DNA from 2 places in the Nonomuraea sp. NPDC050733 genome. Region 1 is predicted to be linked to the other one. Evidence: riboswitches for the same ligand, from Rfam matches in the RefSeq annotation. Region 1 holds a riboswitch; the other holds the start of a gene.

Region 1 (7,241 bases):
GAGCACCGCGTTGTGCTCAGCCGTCAGCTCCCCCGGCACGATCGGCGCCCTGCGGCCCAGCATCTCCTCGGCGGTCCAGCCGAAGAGCCGCTCGGCGGCCGGGGTCCACACCAGCACGGTCTGGTCCCGGTCGAGCGCGATCAGCGCGTTGGGCGAGCCGGCGAGCACCGCGCGAGCGATCTCGTCGTCACTGCCGGCCCACTCGTCACCCACACCTCCATAGTGCCCGCGCTGCGGGGCCGCCGTCGGCCGATCCGTCCGATACGCTGCCGATCACGACCTACCAGGTGAGAAGAGGGTGAGCGGATGTCGAGCGGTGATCTCGATGCCCTGCTACGGGTGACCTCCGCCACCTACCGCGGGGAGACCCCGCCCGACGTCGCGTTCGGCACCTATGACGGCGCCGTGGGGCGGCTGGTGCTGGCGGTGTCCGGCAAGGGGGTCGTGGCGTGCAGCTTCGAGGACGAGCACGCGGTGTACGAGCGGGTGACGCGGCACGTGGGCTCGTTCATCGGCCCCGACCCCGGCCGGCTGGACCCGGTGCGCCGGGAGCTGGACGCGTACTTCTCGGGGCGGCTGCGGGCCTTCACCACGCCGGTCGACCTGGCCATCGCCACGTCGTTCGCGCGCACGGTGCTGCAGAAGACCATGGCGATCCCGTACGGCACGACGGCGACGCTCGGTGAGATCGGCGAGCGCATCGGCCGGCCACGCGCGCTGCGGGCGGTCGGCAACGCGCTGATGGCCAACCCGGTGTGCGTCATCGTGCCGTGCCACCGGATCGTGCCCGGCGACGGCGCGCTCGGCGACTACGCCGGAGGCGTGAACGCCAAGCGCCACCTCCTCACCGTCGAGTCCCGCTCCTGATCACGAGCTGTCAGGCGCGGTCGGCGAGGGCCCGGCGCCGGGCCAGGCCGAGGGCGAGCGTGACCAGCGCGGCCACGAGCGCCGCGCCGAGCGCGCCGTTCATCCACGGCTGGCGGGTGAAGCCGATCTCCTCGCGCACCTCGGCCCAGAACCCGTCCCAGGCACCGACGGTCGGCGTCGAGGTGGTCAGCCAGTACGCGGCGAAGCCGAGCACCCAGGGCACCAGCATGGACCAGCGGGACGGCGCGTCCTCGTCGGTGTTCCACCGGGCGGAACCGCCGAGCACGAAGTAGTCCACGGCGAGGACCGCGAACATCGGCACGAACACCGCGCCGATGATGCCGAGGAACGCCCCGTAGGAGTTCACGTCCACCACCAGCGCCACTGCGGTGGTGACCACGCCGATCGAGACACTGAAGACGCGGCGGTCGACGCGGGGCATGAGGTTCTGCAGCGAGAGGGTGGTCGAGTAGACGTTCGCGAACGACTGGTCGGTCTCGCGCAGGACGAGCACCGCGAAGAACAGCGCGCCGAGCGGCGCCGCGACGAACGTCCCGAACACCGCGGTGCCGTCCGCCTGGACCGCGGCCGCCCCGGCGATGGCCACCGCGTACACGCCGAGCCCCAGGCAGGCCACCTGGGCCAGCGTGTAGCCGCCGACGACGCCGGTGAACGCGGCGGCGCTCGACCTGGAGTGCCGGGCGAAGTCGGCCGCCATCGGCACCCACGAGACCGACAGCGCGATCACGTAGTCGACGGCCGGCGCGAACGCCTGCCACGAGCCGCCGGCCTGCGGCTGGGCCTGGCCGAGGAAGTCCACGGCGAACCAGGCCAGCGCGATGACCACGGCGACCGTGACGTACCGGCGCAGCAGCCGCACCGAGCCGAGCGGCCAGATCGACAGCGAGGTGGTGAGGACCCCGGCGACGACCACCCAGACCGCGTACGGCACCGCCGGACCGAAGATCGCGCTCGCGCCCATGGAGATCACCCAGAGCTCGAAGGCGCCCCAGCCGACCATCTGGATGATGTTGAGCACCGTCGGCACGTACGACAGCCGCGCCCCGAACAGCCCCCGGAGCAACACCATCGCGGGCCGTCCCGTCCGGGTGCCCGGGATGGCGGCCAGGCCGACCATGGCGGTGCCGAGGAGGCTGCCCACGACGGCGGCGGTGAGGGCCGCGGCGACGGTCAGCGGGGCGCCGCCCAGCGGGTCGAGCAGGAAGAGCGCGCCGGAGAAGCCCAGCAGGCTCACCCCGAGGTTGGCCCAGAGCGCGCCCTGGTCCAGCACGCCGAGTGTCTTCGGCGGGGTCTCGTCGAGGGTCAGCGGGACTTCGTTGACGGCATGCGTCATCACACACTCCCTACGCCGGCATTACCCGGACAGGTTCATGCGGTCGGCAGCAGCGGCAGCTGCCCTCTCAGCCCGGTGGCCCCGAGCTCCCGCGGGATCTGTAGTTGTCGCACAGCCCTGGCACCCCGGTCTCAGCCGGAAATGTCCTGGCGTGCGCCCTCATGATGCCTCATGCGCCGCCGGACGGCCACACCCGGTCCTGTCAGGGGGTGTACGCGTACGGGGTCGTGGTGCCGAGCGGCTCGAAGCCGAGCCGCAGCAGGATCGGGCGGCTCTCGCTGGAGGCGTCGACGGCCGTGGCCTCGTCGAGATCGGACCAGAAAACCCCGTTCCAGCGGTCCTCGCCGGCCTCGCGCACCACGCGGCCGTCCCGCTCGCCCTGCCCGATCCGCACCTGACGCTCGTAGGCCGTCAGCACCTCGTCACGATTCACCGGCACAGCCCAGCAGCACCCGCCCACGCGGACAACCGAATTTCCGGCCCGGCTCTCAGGCCACGAACGGCGGCTGACCGGTCTCGCTGACCATCGGACGGCTCGCGCCCTCCCACGACTGCATGCCGCCGCCGACGTTGACCGCCTCGCGCCCCAGGTGGTTCAGCCACGCCGCCACCTGGTAGGACCGGCCGCCGACCCGGCAGACGACGTAGACCTTGCCGCCGGCGGGGACCTCGTCGACCCGCCCCTGGATCTCGCTCATCGGGATGTGCACGGCCTCGGGAGCGTGGCCCGCCACCCACTCCTCACGCTCGCGCACGTCCAGCAGGAAAGCGTCGTCGGGTACGTCACGTGCCTCTACCTCGGGAACCGTCATGCGTCCATCATCTCGCGCCCCCGGTCGTAGGCCGCACGGGCCTCGGCGATCTCCCGCTGGTGCGACTCGGTCCAGGTGACCAGCGACTTGATCGTCTCGTGCAGGGTGCGGCCGAGCGGCGTGAGCGCGTAGTCGACGCGGGGCGGCACGACGGGATGGACGGTCCTGGTCACCAGGCCGTCGCGCTCCAGGTGGCGCAGGGTCACGCTGAGCATGCGCTGGCTGACCCCGTCGATCTCGCGGCGCAGCTCGCTGAAGCGCAGGCTCCGGCTGTCGAGCAGGGCGATGACGAGCAGCGACCACTTGTCGGCGACGCGGTCCAGGATCTGCCGGACCTCGCAGTCCTCGCGGGTGTCCCACTGCCGGACGTCGTAGTCGTCGGTGATGTCACAGGAGGCGTGGTCGTCCATGGCTTCCATGCTGTCGCAGGCACATCGCGGTTACAAGAGATAACCGACCCTACTTGAGCAGGCGCGACAGGCGCCGGTCGGCGAGCGGCTTGCCGCCGGTCTGGCAGGTCGGGCAGTACTGGAGCGAGGAGTCGGCGAAGGAGACCTCGCGGATGGTGTCGCCGCAGACGTCGCACGGCTGGCCGGCGCGGTTGTGGACGCGCAGGCCGGACTTCTTCTCCGCCTTGAGGTCCTTGGCGGCCAGCCCGTGGGCCCGCTCCATGGCCTCGCGCAGCGTCGTGACGATGGCCTCGTGCAGGTCCGCGATCTGCGCGTCGGTCAGCGAGGAAGCGATCTTGAACGGGGACATCCGGGCCGCGTGGAGCACCTCGTCGGAGTAGGCGTTGCCGATGCCCGCGATGACCTTCTGGTCGCGCAGCAGGCCCTTGATCTGCGTGCGGTTGCCGCCCACGATCTGCTTCAGCGTCTCGACCGTGAACGACTCCGCCAGCGGGTCCGGGCCCAGCGAGGCCACGCCGGGCACCTCGGCCGGGTCCCTCGTGACGTAGATGGCCAGGCGCTTCTGCGTGCCGGCCTCGGTCAGCTCGAACCCCGGCGCCAGGCCCTCGTCGTCGGGCGCGAACCGCACCCTCGCCGCGAGCGGGCCCTTGCCGGGACGGACGGGCTTGGCGCCCGACAGGTCGTCGCGCCAGCGCAGCCAGCCGGCCCGGGCCAGGTGGATGACCAGGTGGAGCCCGTCGCAGTCGAGGTCGAGGAACTTGCCGTGCCGCGACACGCCGGTGACGCTCAGCCCGCCCAGCGCGCTCACCGGCGGGTCGAACGTCTTGAGCGCCTGGATCGCCACCACGTCGACGGCCAGCACGGTCCGGCCGACCGCCCGCTCACGCAGGAATCCGGCCAGGGACTCGACTTCGGGAAGTTCCGGCATGCCACCAGAGTACGGTCACGCACCGACAGCGTCCCGGACGCTCGCGGACGCCGCTCCACGCGTCAGGGAACGTCCCAGAAGGCCAGCTCATGGGCCATGCCCTCGCGGAACAGCCGCTCCGCCCGCGCCGGGTCGGGAGCCGCCTCGTCGATCATCCCGGCGATCCGGGCGGCCAGCGCGGCGAACCCCGGGTCGGCGTAGGTGTCCACCCACGCCCGGTAGCGCGGCTCGGCCGGCGGGTCCTGCGCCAGGATCCGGCCCAGCGTCGAATATCCCCACATGCACGGGTACAGCGCCGCCAGCCCGTCGGCGTACGTGGCCGCCGACTCCAGCAGGAAGGCCGTGTACGCCGCGCACGCCGGCCCCTTCACGGCCCCCTCCAGGTCGGCGCCGAACCCGGCCGACATGGTTCGGTGCAGGCTCAGCTCGTCATGGAAGGTGGCGTGCGCCAGGTCCACCAGATCCCCCAGGTGGCCGTCCGGCGCCTGCCAGGCCAGCCGGGCGAAGACCCGCACGTAGTCGAGCAGGAACAGGTAGTCCTGCTCGAGCCAGGACCGGAACACCGCCTCGGGCAGGTCGCCGCGGGCTATCCCGGCGACGGTGGGGTGCGCGAGCTGGGCGTCGAGCAGCGGGCGGCCGGCGGCGTGCAACTTCTCGGAGATGGACATGAGCGCACGTTAGTGTCAGGGACATGACTGTGACGATCGCCGAGGAACTCCTCCTGCTCGCCCACAGCGAGGACGAGGGCAAGCAGCTCGTCAGCTCGACCCAGCTCGACCCCGCGCTGGGCGGCGCCCTCCTGGCCGAGCTGGCCGTCAACGGCCGGATCGAGCTGTCGGACAAGACAGTGACCGTCAAGGACCCCACTCCGCTCGGCGACGCGGAGCTGGACGGAGCACTGGCCCGCATCGCGGCGGAGGGCAGGGAGCGCAAGCCCGTCTGGTGGGTGCAGAAGCTCATGTCCGGCAAGCCCCGCCCGCGGCTGCTGACCCGGCTCGCCGAGACCGGCGTGCTGACCGAGCAGCGCGGCAAGGTCCTGGGGATCTTCCCGACGACGCGCTGGCCGGAGGCCGACGGCTCCGTCGAGGCGGACGTCAGGGAGCGGGTCGCGAGCGCGCTGGGCGGCGCCGACCCCGACGCGCGCACCGCGGTGCTCATCGCGCTCCTGCACGCCGCCAAGATCGACCGCAAGGCGTTCCCGGGGGCGAGCAAGGAGCGCGTCAAGGAGATCGCCGAGGGGGCGTGGGCGGCCGACGCCGTGGCCAAGACCATCGCGGCGATCAACGCGGCCATGACGGTCGCGGTCACGTCTGCCGCCGTCGCGGCCTCGACCAGCGCCGCCACCGGCTGAGCGCCCCGGCCCCGCCCTCGCGGGGCCGGGCCGGGGCGGGCCGGTCAGCCGGCGTCGAGGATCTCCTGCGGGACCGGCCTGTCGTTCTTGAGCGCGTCGAACAGCGCCAGCGCGCGGGTCCGGTCCCACTTGATCGCCGAGCCGCCGCCCGCGATCTCGTTGCCGCCGAACGGCACCACGGTCGTGACCGGGCTGTCGCCCATCGCCAGCCCCAGCGAGAGCATGTCGAGCGCGCCCGTGGAGGAGTCGACCGTGACCGCGTCCGTGGCGCTCATGGCCAGCGGGATCGAGGTGAAGGGGTTGAGCAGGACACCGGGCCCGGCGGCCTTCTTGACCACCGCGCCGAGGAACTGCCGCTGCCGCTTGGTCCGCTCGAAGTCGGGCAGCGCGCCGCCCTTGCGGGTGCGCACGTAGCCGAGAGCCTGGCTGCCGCTGAGCACCTGCTTGCCCTTCTTCAGCTTGAGCCCGGCCTTGGGGTCGTTCACGGCGGCCCGTACGTCGATCTCGACACCGCCGATCGCGTCGACGATGCCCACGAACCCGGCGAAGCCGATCTCCATGTAATGGTCGACTCGCACGCCGGTGACGGTCTCGACAGTCTGGGCCAGCAGCTTCGGGCCGCCGAACGCGTAGGCGGCGTTGAGCTTGTTGCGGCCCCTGCCGGGGATGGTGACGGCCGAGTCGCGGGGCAGGCTGACCAGCGTCGGCTTGTCGCTGCCCTCGGGGATGTGCAGCAGCATCATCGAGTCGGTGCGCTGCCCGGCCGCGCGGCCGGTGGCGAGCTTGCGGCGCTGCGCCGCCGACAGGCCCTTGCGGCTGTCGGAGCCGACGAGCAGCCAGTTGGTGCCCGGGGTGTCGGCCGGGCGGCCCTCGTAGTCGTCGAGGACGCCGTCGATGCCGGCCAGCCGCGAGTCGATCCAGAAGAACAGCCCCACGGCGGCGACCAGCAGCACGGCCACCACGGCCGCCACGATCTTCGCGATGGTGGGCCACGACGGCAGCCGCCTCGGCGAACGCGACCGCGAGGGGCCGGACGGTCCGGACGGTCCCGAGGGACCGCCGGGGCCAGGGGGTTCGTCCCGCCGCCCGAGCGGTCTGACGGGCGCGTTGCCCGAGCGCTGCCTGCCGTACACGCGGGAGGCCGCACGGGGGGCGTCACCGGCGTCGCCGGAGGGCGAGGCGGGCCCGGAGGCGTTGGGGAGCATGTGTGTGGGCGCCGACTCCGGCCCCGGCGCGGAGGGCCGCTGGTGGGCGGGCGCGCCTCCGGACAGGAGGCCCCCGTCGTTCCTGGCAGGCGCGTCGTTCCTGGAAGGCCCGTCGTTCTTGGAAGGCAGTGGGCGGCCGTCGCCCGGCGAGCGCATGGCCCGCGTCCGGTCGTCCTCAGACACGTCCCCTACTTCCTTCGGCTGCCGTAAACGCTACGTCGTACCCACGCCAGTGAAGACTCCCCGCCCGGTTTTTCCCATGGAAAAGTACGCGGAACCAGCGGAGAGTCACGCTGGAAACATAGTGGAGAGCC
Region 2 (7,241 bases), on a different contig from region 1:
CCCCGACCTGTCGGTGTACGACGGCCTGAGCCTCGACCTGGCGGCGCTGCAGAACGGCGGCCTGGTCACCGCCTGCTCCAACGCGTACTACTCCGCCCCCAACAACGTCATCGCCCCCGGCCTGGCCCGCCACCAGGCGGAGGGCTGGGAGACCGCCCGCCGCCGCGAGGAGGGCAACGAGTGGCTGGTCATCCGGCTGGCCGGGCGGGGCGTCGTCAGGCTCGCCGAGATCGACACCACGAACCTGATCTTCAACGCGCCCGCCGCCGTGACGCTCACCGGCCTCGACGGGGACCGCGAGGTCACGCTGCTCCCCCGGACGCGGCTGCAGCCCGACACGCCGCACCGCTACCGCCTCGGCCACGCCGATCCGGTGACGCACGTGCGGGTCGACATCCACCCCGACGGCGGCCTCGCCCGCGTGCGCCTGCACGGACACCTCACGGCCTGAGCGGGCGGCGGCGTCAGTGCCAGAGGGTGACCTCGGAGCCCGGCGGGCGCTCGCTGTTGGGCAGCGGCTGCTGGAAGCGGACGACCCCGCTGCCGCGTCCCAGCTTGCGGACCTTGACCCTCCAGCCGAGCTGCTGGAGCTCCTGGCGGGCGTCGTTGACGTTCTTGCCCATCACCTGCGGGATCATCTGGAACTGCTGGTCCTCGCGGGCCTCGTTGTCGCCCCTGCGGAACCACTCCTCGAAGCCGGTCTGGCAGCGCGCCACCGTGACCATCGCCACCGCGCCCCGGTCGACCTCGGCGTTGGCCTTGGGCGCCTGGGCGATGACGGTGCACGGCTCGGCGTCGTCGTCCACCTCGTTGACCTGCACCTGGAAGCCCTGCTCCTGCAGGAAGGCGGCGGCCTGGTCCTTGGGCATGTGGCTGACGTCCGGCATGGTCAGCCCGGCGCTCACGTAGATGGAGACCTTCGAGCCTTCCTTGAGCTTCTCGCCCACCAGCGGCGAGGTGCGGATCACCGTGTTGCGGGCCACGTCGGGGCTGGCCAGCCGGCGGACGCTGCCGACCGTCAGGCCCGCCTTGGCGATGGTGGCGCGGGCGTCGTCGGCCGACATGCCCGCCACCTTGGGCACCAGCACCAGCTTGGGGCCGAGGGAGGGCACCAGGGTGACGGTCGTGCCGGCCAGGACCTGCTGCCCGGTCACGGGGTCGACGCGGAGCACCAGGCCCTCGTTCACCTTGTCGTTGTACTCGCCCGGCGCCAGGCGCACCTTGAAGCCGCCGGCGGTGAGCTTCTGCTCCACGATCGAGACGTCCTTGCCGACCAGGTCGGCGGGCACGGCCACGTACTGGGGACGCGAGACGTACCAGCCGGTCAGGCCGATCGCCGCCACCATGACGACGGCCAGGCCGATGATGATCCAGCTCGGCCGGAACCCGCCGCGCCGCCGCCCGCCCGCGTGCTCGGCCGGCCCCTCGATCCGGGGCTGCACGACCGTGGGGTTGGGGCCGGGCGCCCCGCCGGGCGGGACCTGCGGCATGGCCAGCGTCATCGCGGGCGACCCCGCGGGGAGGCCCGGCTGGGAGGCGGGCTGCGCGCCGTAGCCGCCGGCGGCCGGGCCGGTGGGCCGGGCGCCGCTCTGGGGCCCGGTGCGAGCCCCCGTATGAGCCCCCGTATGAGCCCCTGTATGGGGTCCTGAGGGCACGGGGTGGGCGCCCGACGACGGCTGTGCCGTGGGCGCCGCCAGCGGCCCCGAGGGGGCGTACGAGCCGGTGCCCGGCAACGAGTGCTGGGCCGAGGAGTGGGAGACGCCCGGCGCGGTCAGCCGGGGAAGCTGGCGGTGCACCTCGACGGCCGCCACCAGCATCGCGGTCGCGTCCGCGGGCCTGGCGTCCGGCTCGCGCGCCGTGGCGTGCGCCACCAGGGCGTCGACCACCGGCGGCACGTCGGGCGTCAGCGACGACGGCGCCGGGACGGTGTCGTGCACGTGGCGGTAGGCCACGGACATGGGCGTCTCGCCGTCGTACGGCTGCCGGCCGGTCACCAGCTCGAACAGCATGATCCCGGCCGCGTAGACGTCGGTGCGGACGTCGGCGCGGCCGGTGGTCACCTGCTCGGGCGACATGTAGCCGATCGTGCCGATCATCACGCCGGTACGGGTCTGGTTGGTCGCCTCGATGGCGCGGGCCAGCCCGAAGTCCACGACCTTGACCCGGCCGTCGGCCGTCATCAGGACGTTCTCCGGCTTGACGTCGCGGTGGACCATGCCCGCCTGGTGGGCGGCGCCCAGCGCCGCGAGCACCGGGATCAGGATCTCCAGCGCCTCGCGGGCGGGCAGCCTGCCCCGCTCGTGGAGTACTTCGCGCAGCGTCCTGCCCGGCACGTACTCCATCGACAGGTAGACGACGTCGCCGTCGGTGCCCTGGTCGAAGACGTGCACCACGTTGGGGTGGGAGAGGCTGGCCACGGACTTGGCCTCGCCGATGAAGCGCCGCACGAACGCCGGGTCCTCGGCGAGCGAGCGGTGCATGACCTTCAGCGCGACCGTGCGGTCGAGCCGGACGTCCAGGGCGAGGTAGACGGTCGCCATGCCGCCTCGCGCGATCCGGGACTCGATGCGGTAGCGCCCATCGAGGAGTCGCCCGACCAGGGGGTCCGCCGTCGTCGTGTCCACGCCGCCGAGTTTACGGGCGTTTGGCCCCTGGCAGGGTGCGACCACCCGAAACGATGCGGAGCCGTGGCTCCTGCCACGCCCTCTCTTGACCTCCCCGGCACCTCCCGGACCACGGGATCCACCGGCTCACAGAGGCCCCGCCCGCCCCGGCGTGACGCCGGGCCCGGCTTGACCCGATCCGTGAGTCCGGTCGCGGGTCCCGGGTCACCGGGGGCGCCGGGTCACGGGGTCATCGGGGAGGACGCCTCTGCGTAGCGGCGGCGCGGGATGCGCCCGGCCTGGCGGGCCAGCCGCCCGGCATGGACCGCGCCCCGCATGGCCGCCGCCATCAGGTCGGGTCGCTGCGCGCGGGTGACCGCCGTCGCCAGCAGCACGGCGTCGCAGCCCAGCTCCATCGCCAGCGCGGCGTCGCTGGCCGTGCCGATGCCCGCGTCGAGGATCACCGGCACGGAGGCCGCCTCCACGATGAGCTCGATGTTGTGCGGGTTGCGGATGCCGAGACCGGAGCCGATGGGCGCGCCGAGCGGCATGACGGCCGCGCAGCCGGCCTGCTCCAGACGGCGCGCCAGCGCCGGGTCGTCCCCGATGTACGGCAGCACCACGAAGCCCTCGGCAACCAGCCGCTCGGCCGCGTCGAACGTCTCGATCGGGTCCGGCAGCAGCGTCCGCTCGTCGGCGATGACCTCGAGCTTGACCCAGTTCGTCCCGAGGGCCTCGCGGGCCAGCCTGGCCGTCAGCACGGCCTCGCCCGCGGTGAAGCAGCCCGCGGTGTTGGGCAGCACCTTGATGCCGCGCTCGCGCAGCACGTCGAGGACCGAGCCGCGGGCCGACGGGTCGAGCCGCCGCATCGCAACCGTGGTCAGCTCGGTGCCGGAGGCGGCGAGGGCCTGGTCCAGCACCTCCAGCGAGGGCGCGCCGCCGGTGCCCATGATGAGCCGGGAGGAGAACTTCTCCCCGGCGATGATCAGATCATCCACCCTGCACCGCCGTGAGCACCTCGACGCGGTCGCTGTCGCCGAGCGCCGTGGTGTCCCACGAGCCGCGCGTCACGACCTCGTCGTTCAGGGCCACCGCCACGCCGGTGGTGGCGGTGGTCAGGATGCGTACGGCCTGCGCCACGGTGGTGCCGTCGGGCACCTCGCGCTGGCTGCCGTTGATCGTCACTTTCATCCCATCTCCTCGGAGCCGGAGCTCCTGTCGTAGGGGCCGGGGGGCCTGTCGTGCGCGCCGGGGGCCGGGTGGTGGCGGGCCGGGGAGCAGAGGGCGGCCAGTTCGGGCTCCTCGCCCAGGAGGATCGCCGTCGTGAGCGGCGCCAGGAGCACCCCGCCGCGGTGGTGCCCGGTCGCCAGCGTCAGCCCCGGGACGCCGGCCGGGCCGATGAGCGGCAGGTTGTCCGGGGTGCCGGGACGCAGGCCAGCCACGACCTCGGCCACCTCCAGCTCGGTCACGCCGGGCACCAGCTCCCGGGCGTCGCGTAGCAGCTCGTACACGCCGCCGGCCGTCACCCGCGTGTCGAACCCCATCTCCTCCTGCGTGGCGCCCACCACGAGCTCGCCGTCGCCGCGCGGCACCAGGTAGACGGGGGCGCCGTGGACCATGCCGCGCACGCACCGGCCGAGCAGCGGCTCGGGGGAGCGCAGCCGCATGATCTGGCCCTTGACCGGCCGGACCGGGAGGTCGTACAGCTCGCCGCTCCACGCGCCGGCGGCCAGGATCACCCCGTCGGCGCGGATCTCGGACGGCAGGTCCCCGCCGTCCGCCGGAGACTCCAGCCGTACGCCCACGACCGCCGGACCGCGCCCGGAGCCGCCACCAGGGCCGCCAGGGGCACGCAGGAGCTCCGACACCCGGGCCCGCACCACGGGGACGCCCAGCCGCTCCAGGGCGGCCAGCAGGGCGGCTGTGACGCGGCGCGGGTCCACCCACGCGTCGCCCGGCGCCAGCAGCCCGCCCCGCACCGACGGGGCCAGCATCGGCTCCAGGCGGCGGCACTCCCTGCCCGTCAGCCGCTCCACCGGCAGCCCCAGCTTGCCCATGAACCCGCCCAGCTCGTCCAGCGCCGCCAGGTCGTCCGCGCCGAACGCCACGTCCAGGGTGCCGTCGGCACGGAAGTCCAGCCCGTACGACGGGACCGGGCCAGGACGCGCAGGGGACGACGGCACGGGAGAAGCGCCGCCGGAGGGCCCGCGCGGGCGCGACGGGGCCAGGACGCCCGGCGGCAGGCCGGCGTCCTCGGCCAGCTCGGCGGCGAACGACGGCCAGCGGCGCAGCGACGCCACCCCCAGCCGCAGCAGCGGCTCCTCGGTGTAGGCGACCTCGCTGACGGGCGCCAGCATGCCCGCCGCCGCGTGCGAGGCCCCGGAGGCCGGGGCCGGGTCCACCACGGTGACGGCCCGCCCCACCCGCGACAGCCGCCAGGCGATGGACAGCCCGACGATCCCGCCGCCCACGACCAGCTCCATGCGCGCTCCCTTCGCCGGCATGATCCGGATCAGGTGGATTGCGGTCGAAGGCCCGGTCAAGCCTTCCTCTCAGCCCGGTCACGGCCGGACTCCCGCGCGTCGTACCCCTCAAGCCTACGGCCTCGGTGCGGAGCGCAGGCGGCGGCCCCGTTATGGTCTTGACCGTGAACCGTGTCGTGGTGGCAGGAGCGGGCCTGGCCGGCGTGCGCAGCATCGAGGCCCTGCGGGCGAGGGGGTTCGGCGGCGAGATCACCCTCCTGGGACAGGAACGGCATCGCCCGTACGACCGGCCGCCCCTGTCGAAGGCGGTGCTGCTGGGCACCAGCGACTCCAGTTTCGTCGACTCCGACCTCGCGACGCTGGAGGTGGACTTCCGCCCCGGCGTCAGCGCCACCGGCCTGCGTCCGGGCGTCGTCGAGACCAGCGAGGGCGAGCTGGCGTACGACGGGCTGGTCATCGCGACCGGCGCCGAGCCGATCACGCTGCCCGGCGACGGGCCGCAGCACGTGCTGCGCACTCTCGACGACGCGCTGGAGCTGCGTGCCCGGCTGGTCCGCGGCGCCCGCGTCGCGGTGGTCGGCGCCGGCTGGATCGGCGCCGAGGTGGCCACGGCCGCCCGCCGCGCGGGCTGCGAGGTGACCGTGATCGAGGCCGGCCCCGCGCCGCTCTCCCACGCCGTCGGGACCGAGATCGGCGCCCGTACCACCGCCTGGTACGACGGCGTCGACCTGCGGCTGGACACCATGGTCGCGTCGGTGGACGAGGGCGGGGTGCGGCTGGTGGACGGCGAGTTCGTCGAGGCGCACGTGGTCGTCTCCGGCATCGGGGTCCGCCCGGCCGTGGAGTGGCTGGCGGGCGCCGACATCGACCTGCACAACGGCGTCGTCACCGACGAGCACCTGCGCGCCTCCCTGCCGGGCGTGGTGGCGGTGGGCGACTGCGCCGCCTGGTGGTCGCGCCGTTACGGCACGCGCCTGCGGGTGGAGCACTGGGACACCGCGCTCGGCGCGCCCGAGGTCGCCGCGGCCACCCTGCTGGGCGAGGAGGCCGTCTACGACCCGGTGCCGTACTTCTGGTCCGAGCAGTTCGGCCACATGGTCCAGTACGCGGGTCACCATCCGGCCGGCGAGCGTCTCCTGTACCGGGGCGGCCCGGAGGGCAAGTGGTCGGCCTGCTGGCTGACCGGCGACGGCGCGCTGGCCGCGGTGCTGGCCGTGGACCGGCCGCGGGACCTCGTCCAGGGCCGCCGCATCATCGACGCGGGGCACAGGATCGACCCGGAACGCCTGGTAGATCCCGATGTCCCTCTACGGGATTGTGTTGTTTGAGCAAGCGCGCCATGTGGTAGTTGTGGTTTCGTGACGCTTTCTGTTGCACAGATCGACCGGGAGACCGACCAGCTCGTCAACGAGTGGCTCACTCTCCCCGAGGTGGCCGACCGCCTGCAGCTCTCGCTCGGGCGGACCAAGCAACTCCTCAAGGACCACAAGCTGCTCGGCGTGCGCCGGGGCAGCGGCGGGCCGCACGTGCCCGCGGCGTTCCTTGACGGAAGGGACGTGATGAAGGGCCTGCCCGGCACGCTGACCGTGCTGCTGGACGCGGGCTACGACGACGCCGAGGCGCTGCGGTGGCTCTTCACCCCGGACGACTCGCTGCCCGGCTCGCCCGTCGAGGCGATCCGCGCGGGCCGCCACACCGAGGTCAAGCGGCGTGCCCAGGCCCTCGCTTTCTGACGCCCGGCTCTACCTCTGCACCGACGGCCGGCGCCGGCGCGGTGACCTGGCCGAGTTCCTCGACACCGTGCTCGCCAACGGCGTCGACGTCGTCCAGCTCCGTGAGAAGGGCCTGGAGGCGCGGGAGGAGCTCGCGCTGCTGGAGGTCTTCCGCGACGCCTGCGACCGGCACGGCAGGCTGCTGGCCGTCAACGACCGGGCGGACGTGGCCTACGCCGCCCGGCCCGACGTGCTCCACCTGGGGCAGGACGACCTTCCGGTGGGCGTCGCGCGGGAGATACTCGGCGACGACATCCTCATCGGCAGGTCCACCCACTCCACCGCCGAGGCGTCCGCCGCCGCGGTGGAGGAGGGCGTCGACTACTTCTGCTGCGGGCCGACCTGGCCCACCCCGACCAAGCCGGGCCGTCCCGCGCCGGGGC

Evidence for each region. Region 1 has a riboswitch for thiamine pyrophosphate ahead of AB0H64_RS30675 (cytosine permease). Riboswitches for the same ligand answer to the same signal wherever they lie in the genome.
Region 2: another riboswitch for thiamine pyrophosphate. It lies ahead of AB0H64_RS22940 (FAD-dependent oxidoreductase); the one in region 1 lies ahead of AB0H64_RS30675 (cytosine permease).

The regions. Positions count from the first base shown of each region.
Region 1 is NZ_JBFAHO010000025.1:65,777-73,017, forward strand. Features, by position in the region: gene AB0H64_RS30665 (ATP-binding protein) at 1-213, opposite strand, end outside; gene AB0H64_RS30670 (methylated-DNA--[protein]-cysteine S-methyltransferase) at 307-867, shown strand; gene AB0H64_RS30675 (cytosine permease) at 878-2,221, opposite strand; TPP riboswitch at 2,212-2,324, opposite strand; gene AB0H64_RS30680 (hypothetical protein) at 2,424-2,654, opposite strand; gene AB0H64_RS30685 (rhodanese-like domain-containing protein) at 2,710-3,033, opposite strand; gene AB0H64_RS30690 (helix-turn-helix domain-containing protein) at 3,030-3,443, opposite strand; gene AB0H64_RS30695 (DNA-formamidopyrimidine glycosylase family protein) at 3,493-4,371, opposite strand; gene AB0H64_RS30700 (transcriptional regulator) at 4,434-5,039, opposite strand; gene AB0H64_RS30705 (GPP34 family phosphoprotein) at 5,063-5,722, shown strand; gene AB0H64_RS30710 (LCP family protein) at 5,767-7,110, opposite strand.
Region 2 is NZ_JBFAHO010000014.1:87,859-95,099, reverse strand. Features, by position in the region: gene alc (allantoicase) at 1-451, shown strand, start outside; gene AB0H64_RS22955 (PASTA domain-containing protein) at 465-2,624, opposite strand; gene AB0H64_RS22950 (thiazole synthase) at 2,846-3,601, opposite strand; gene thiS (sulfur carrier protein ThiS) at 3,594-3,794, opposite strand; gene AB0H64_RS22940 (FAD-dependent oxidoreductase) at 3,791-5,086, opposite strand; TPP riboswitch at 5,076-5,192, opposite strand; gene AB0H64_RS22935 (FAD-dependent oxidoreductase) at 5,251-6,414, shown strand; gene AB0H64_RS22930 (Rv2175c family DNA-binding protein) at 6,445-6,819, shown strand; gene thiE (thiamine phosphate synthase) at 6,797-7,241, shown strand, end outside.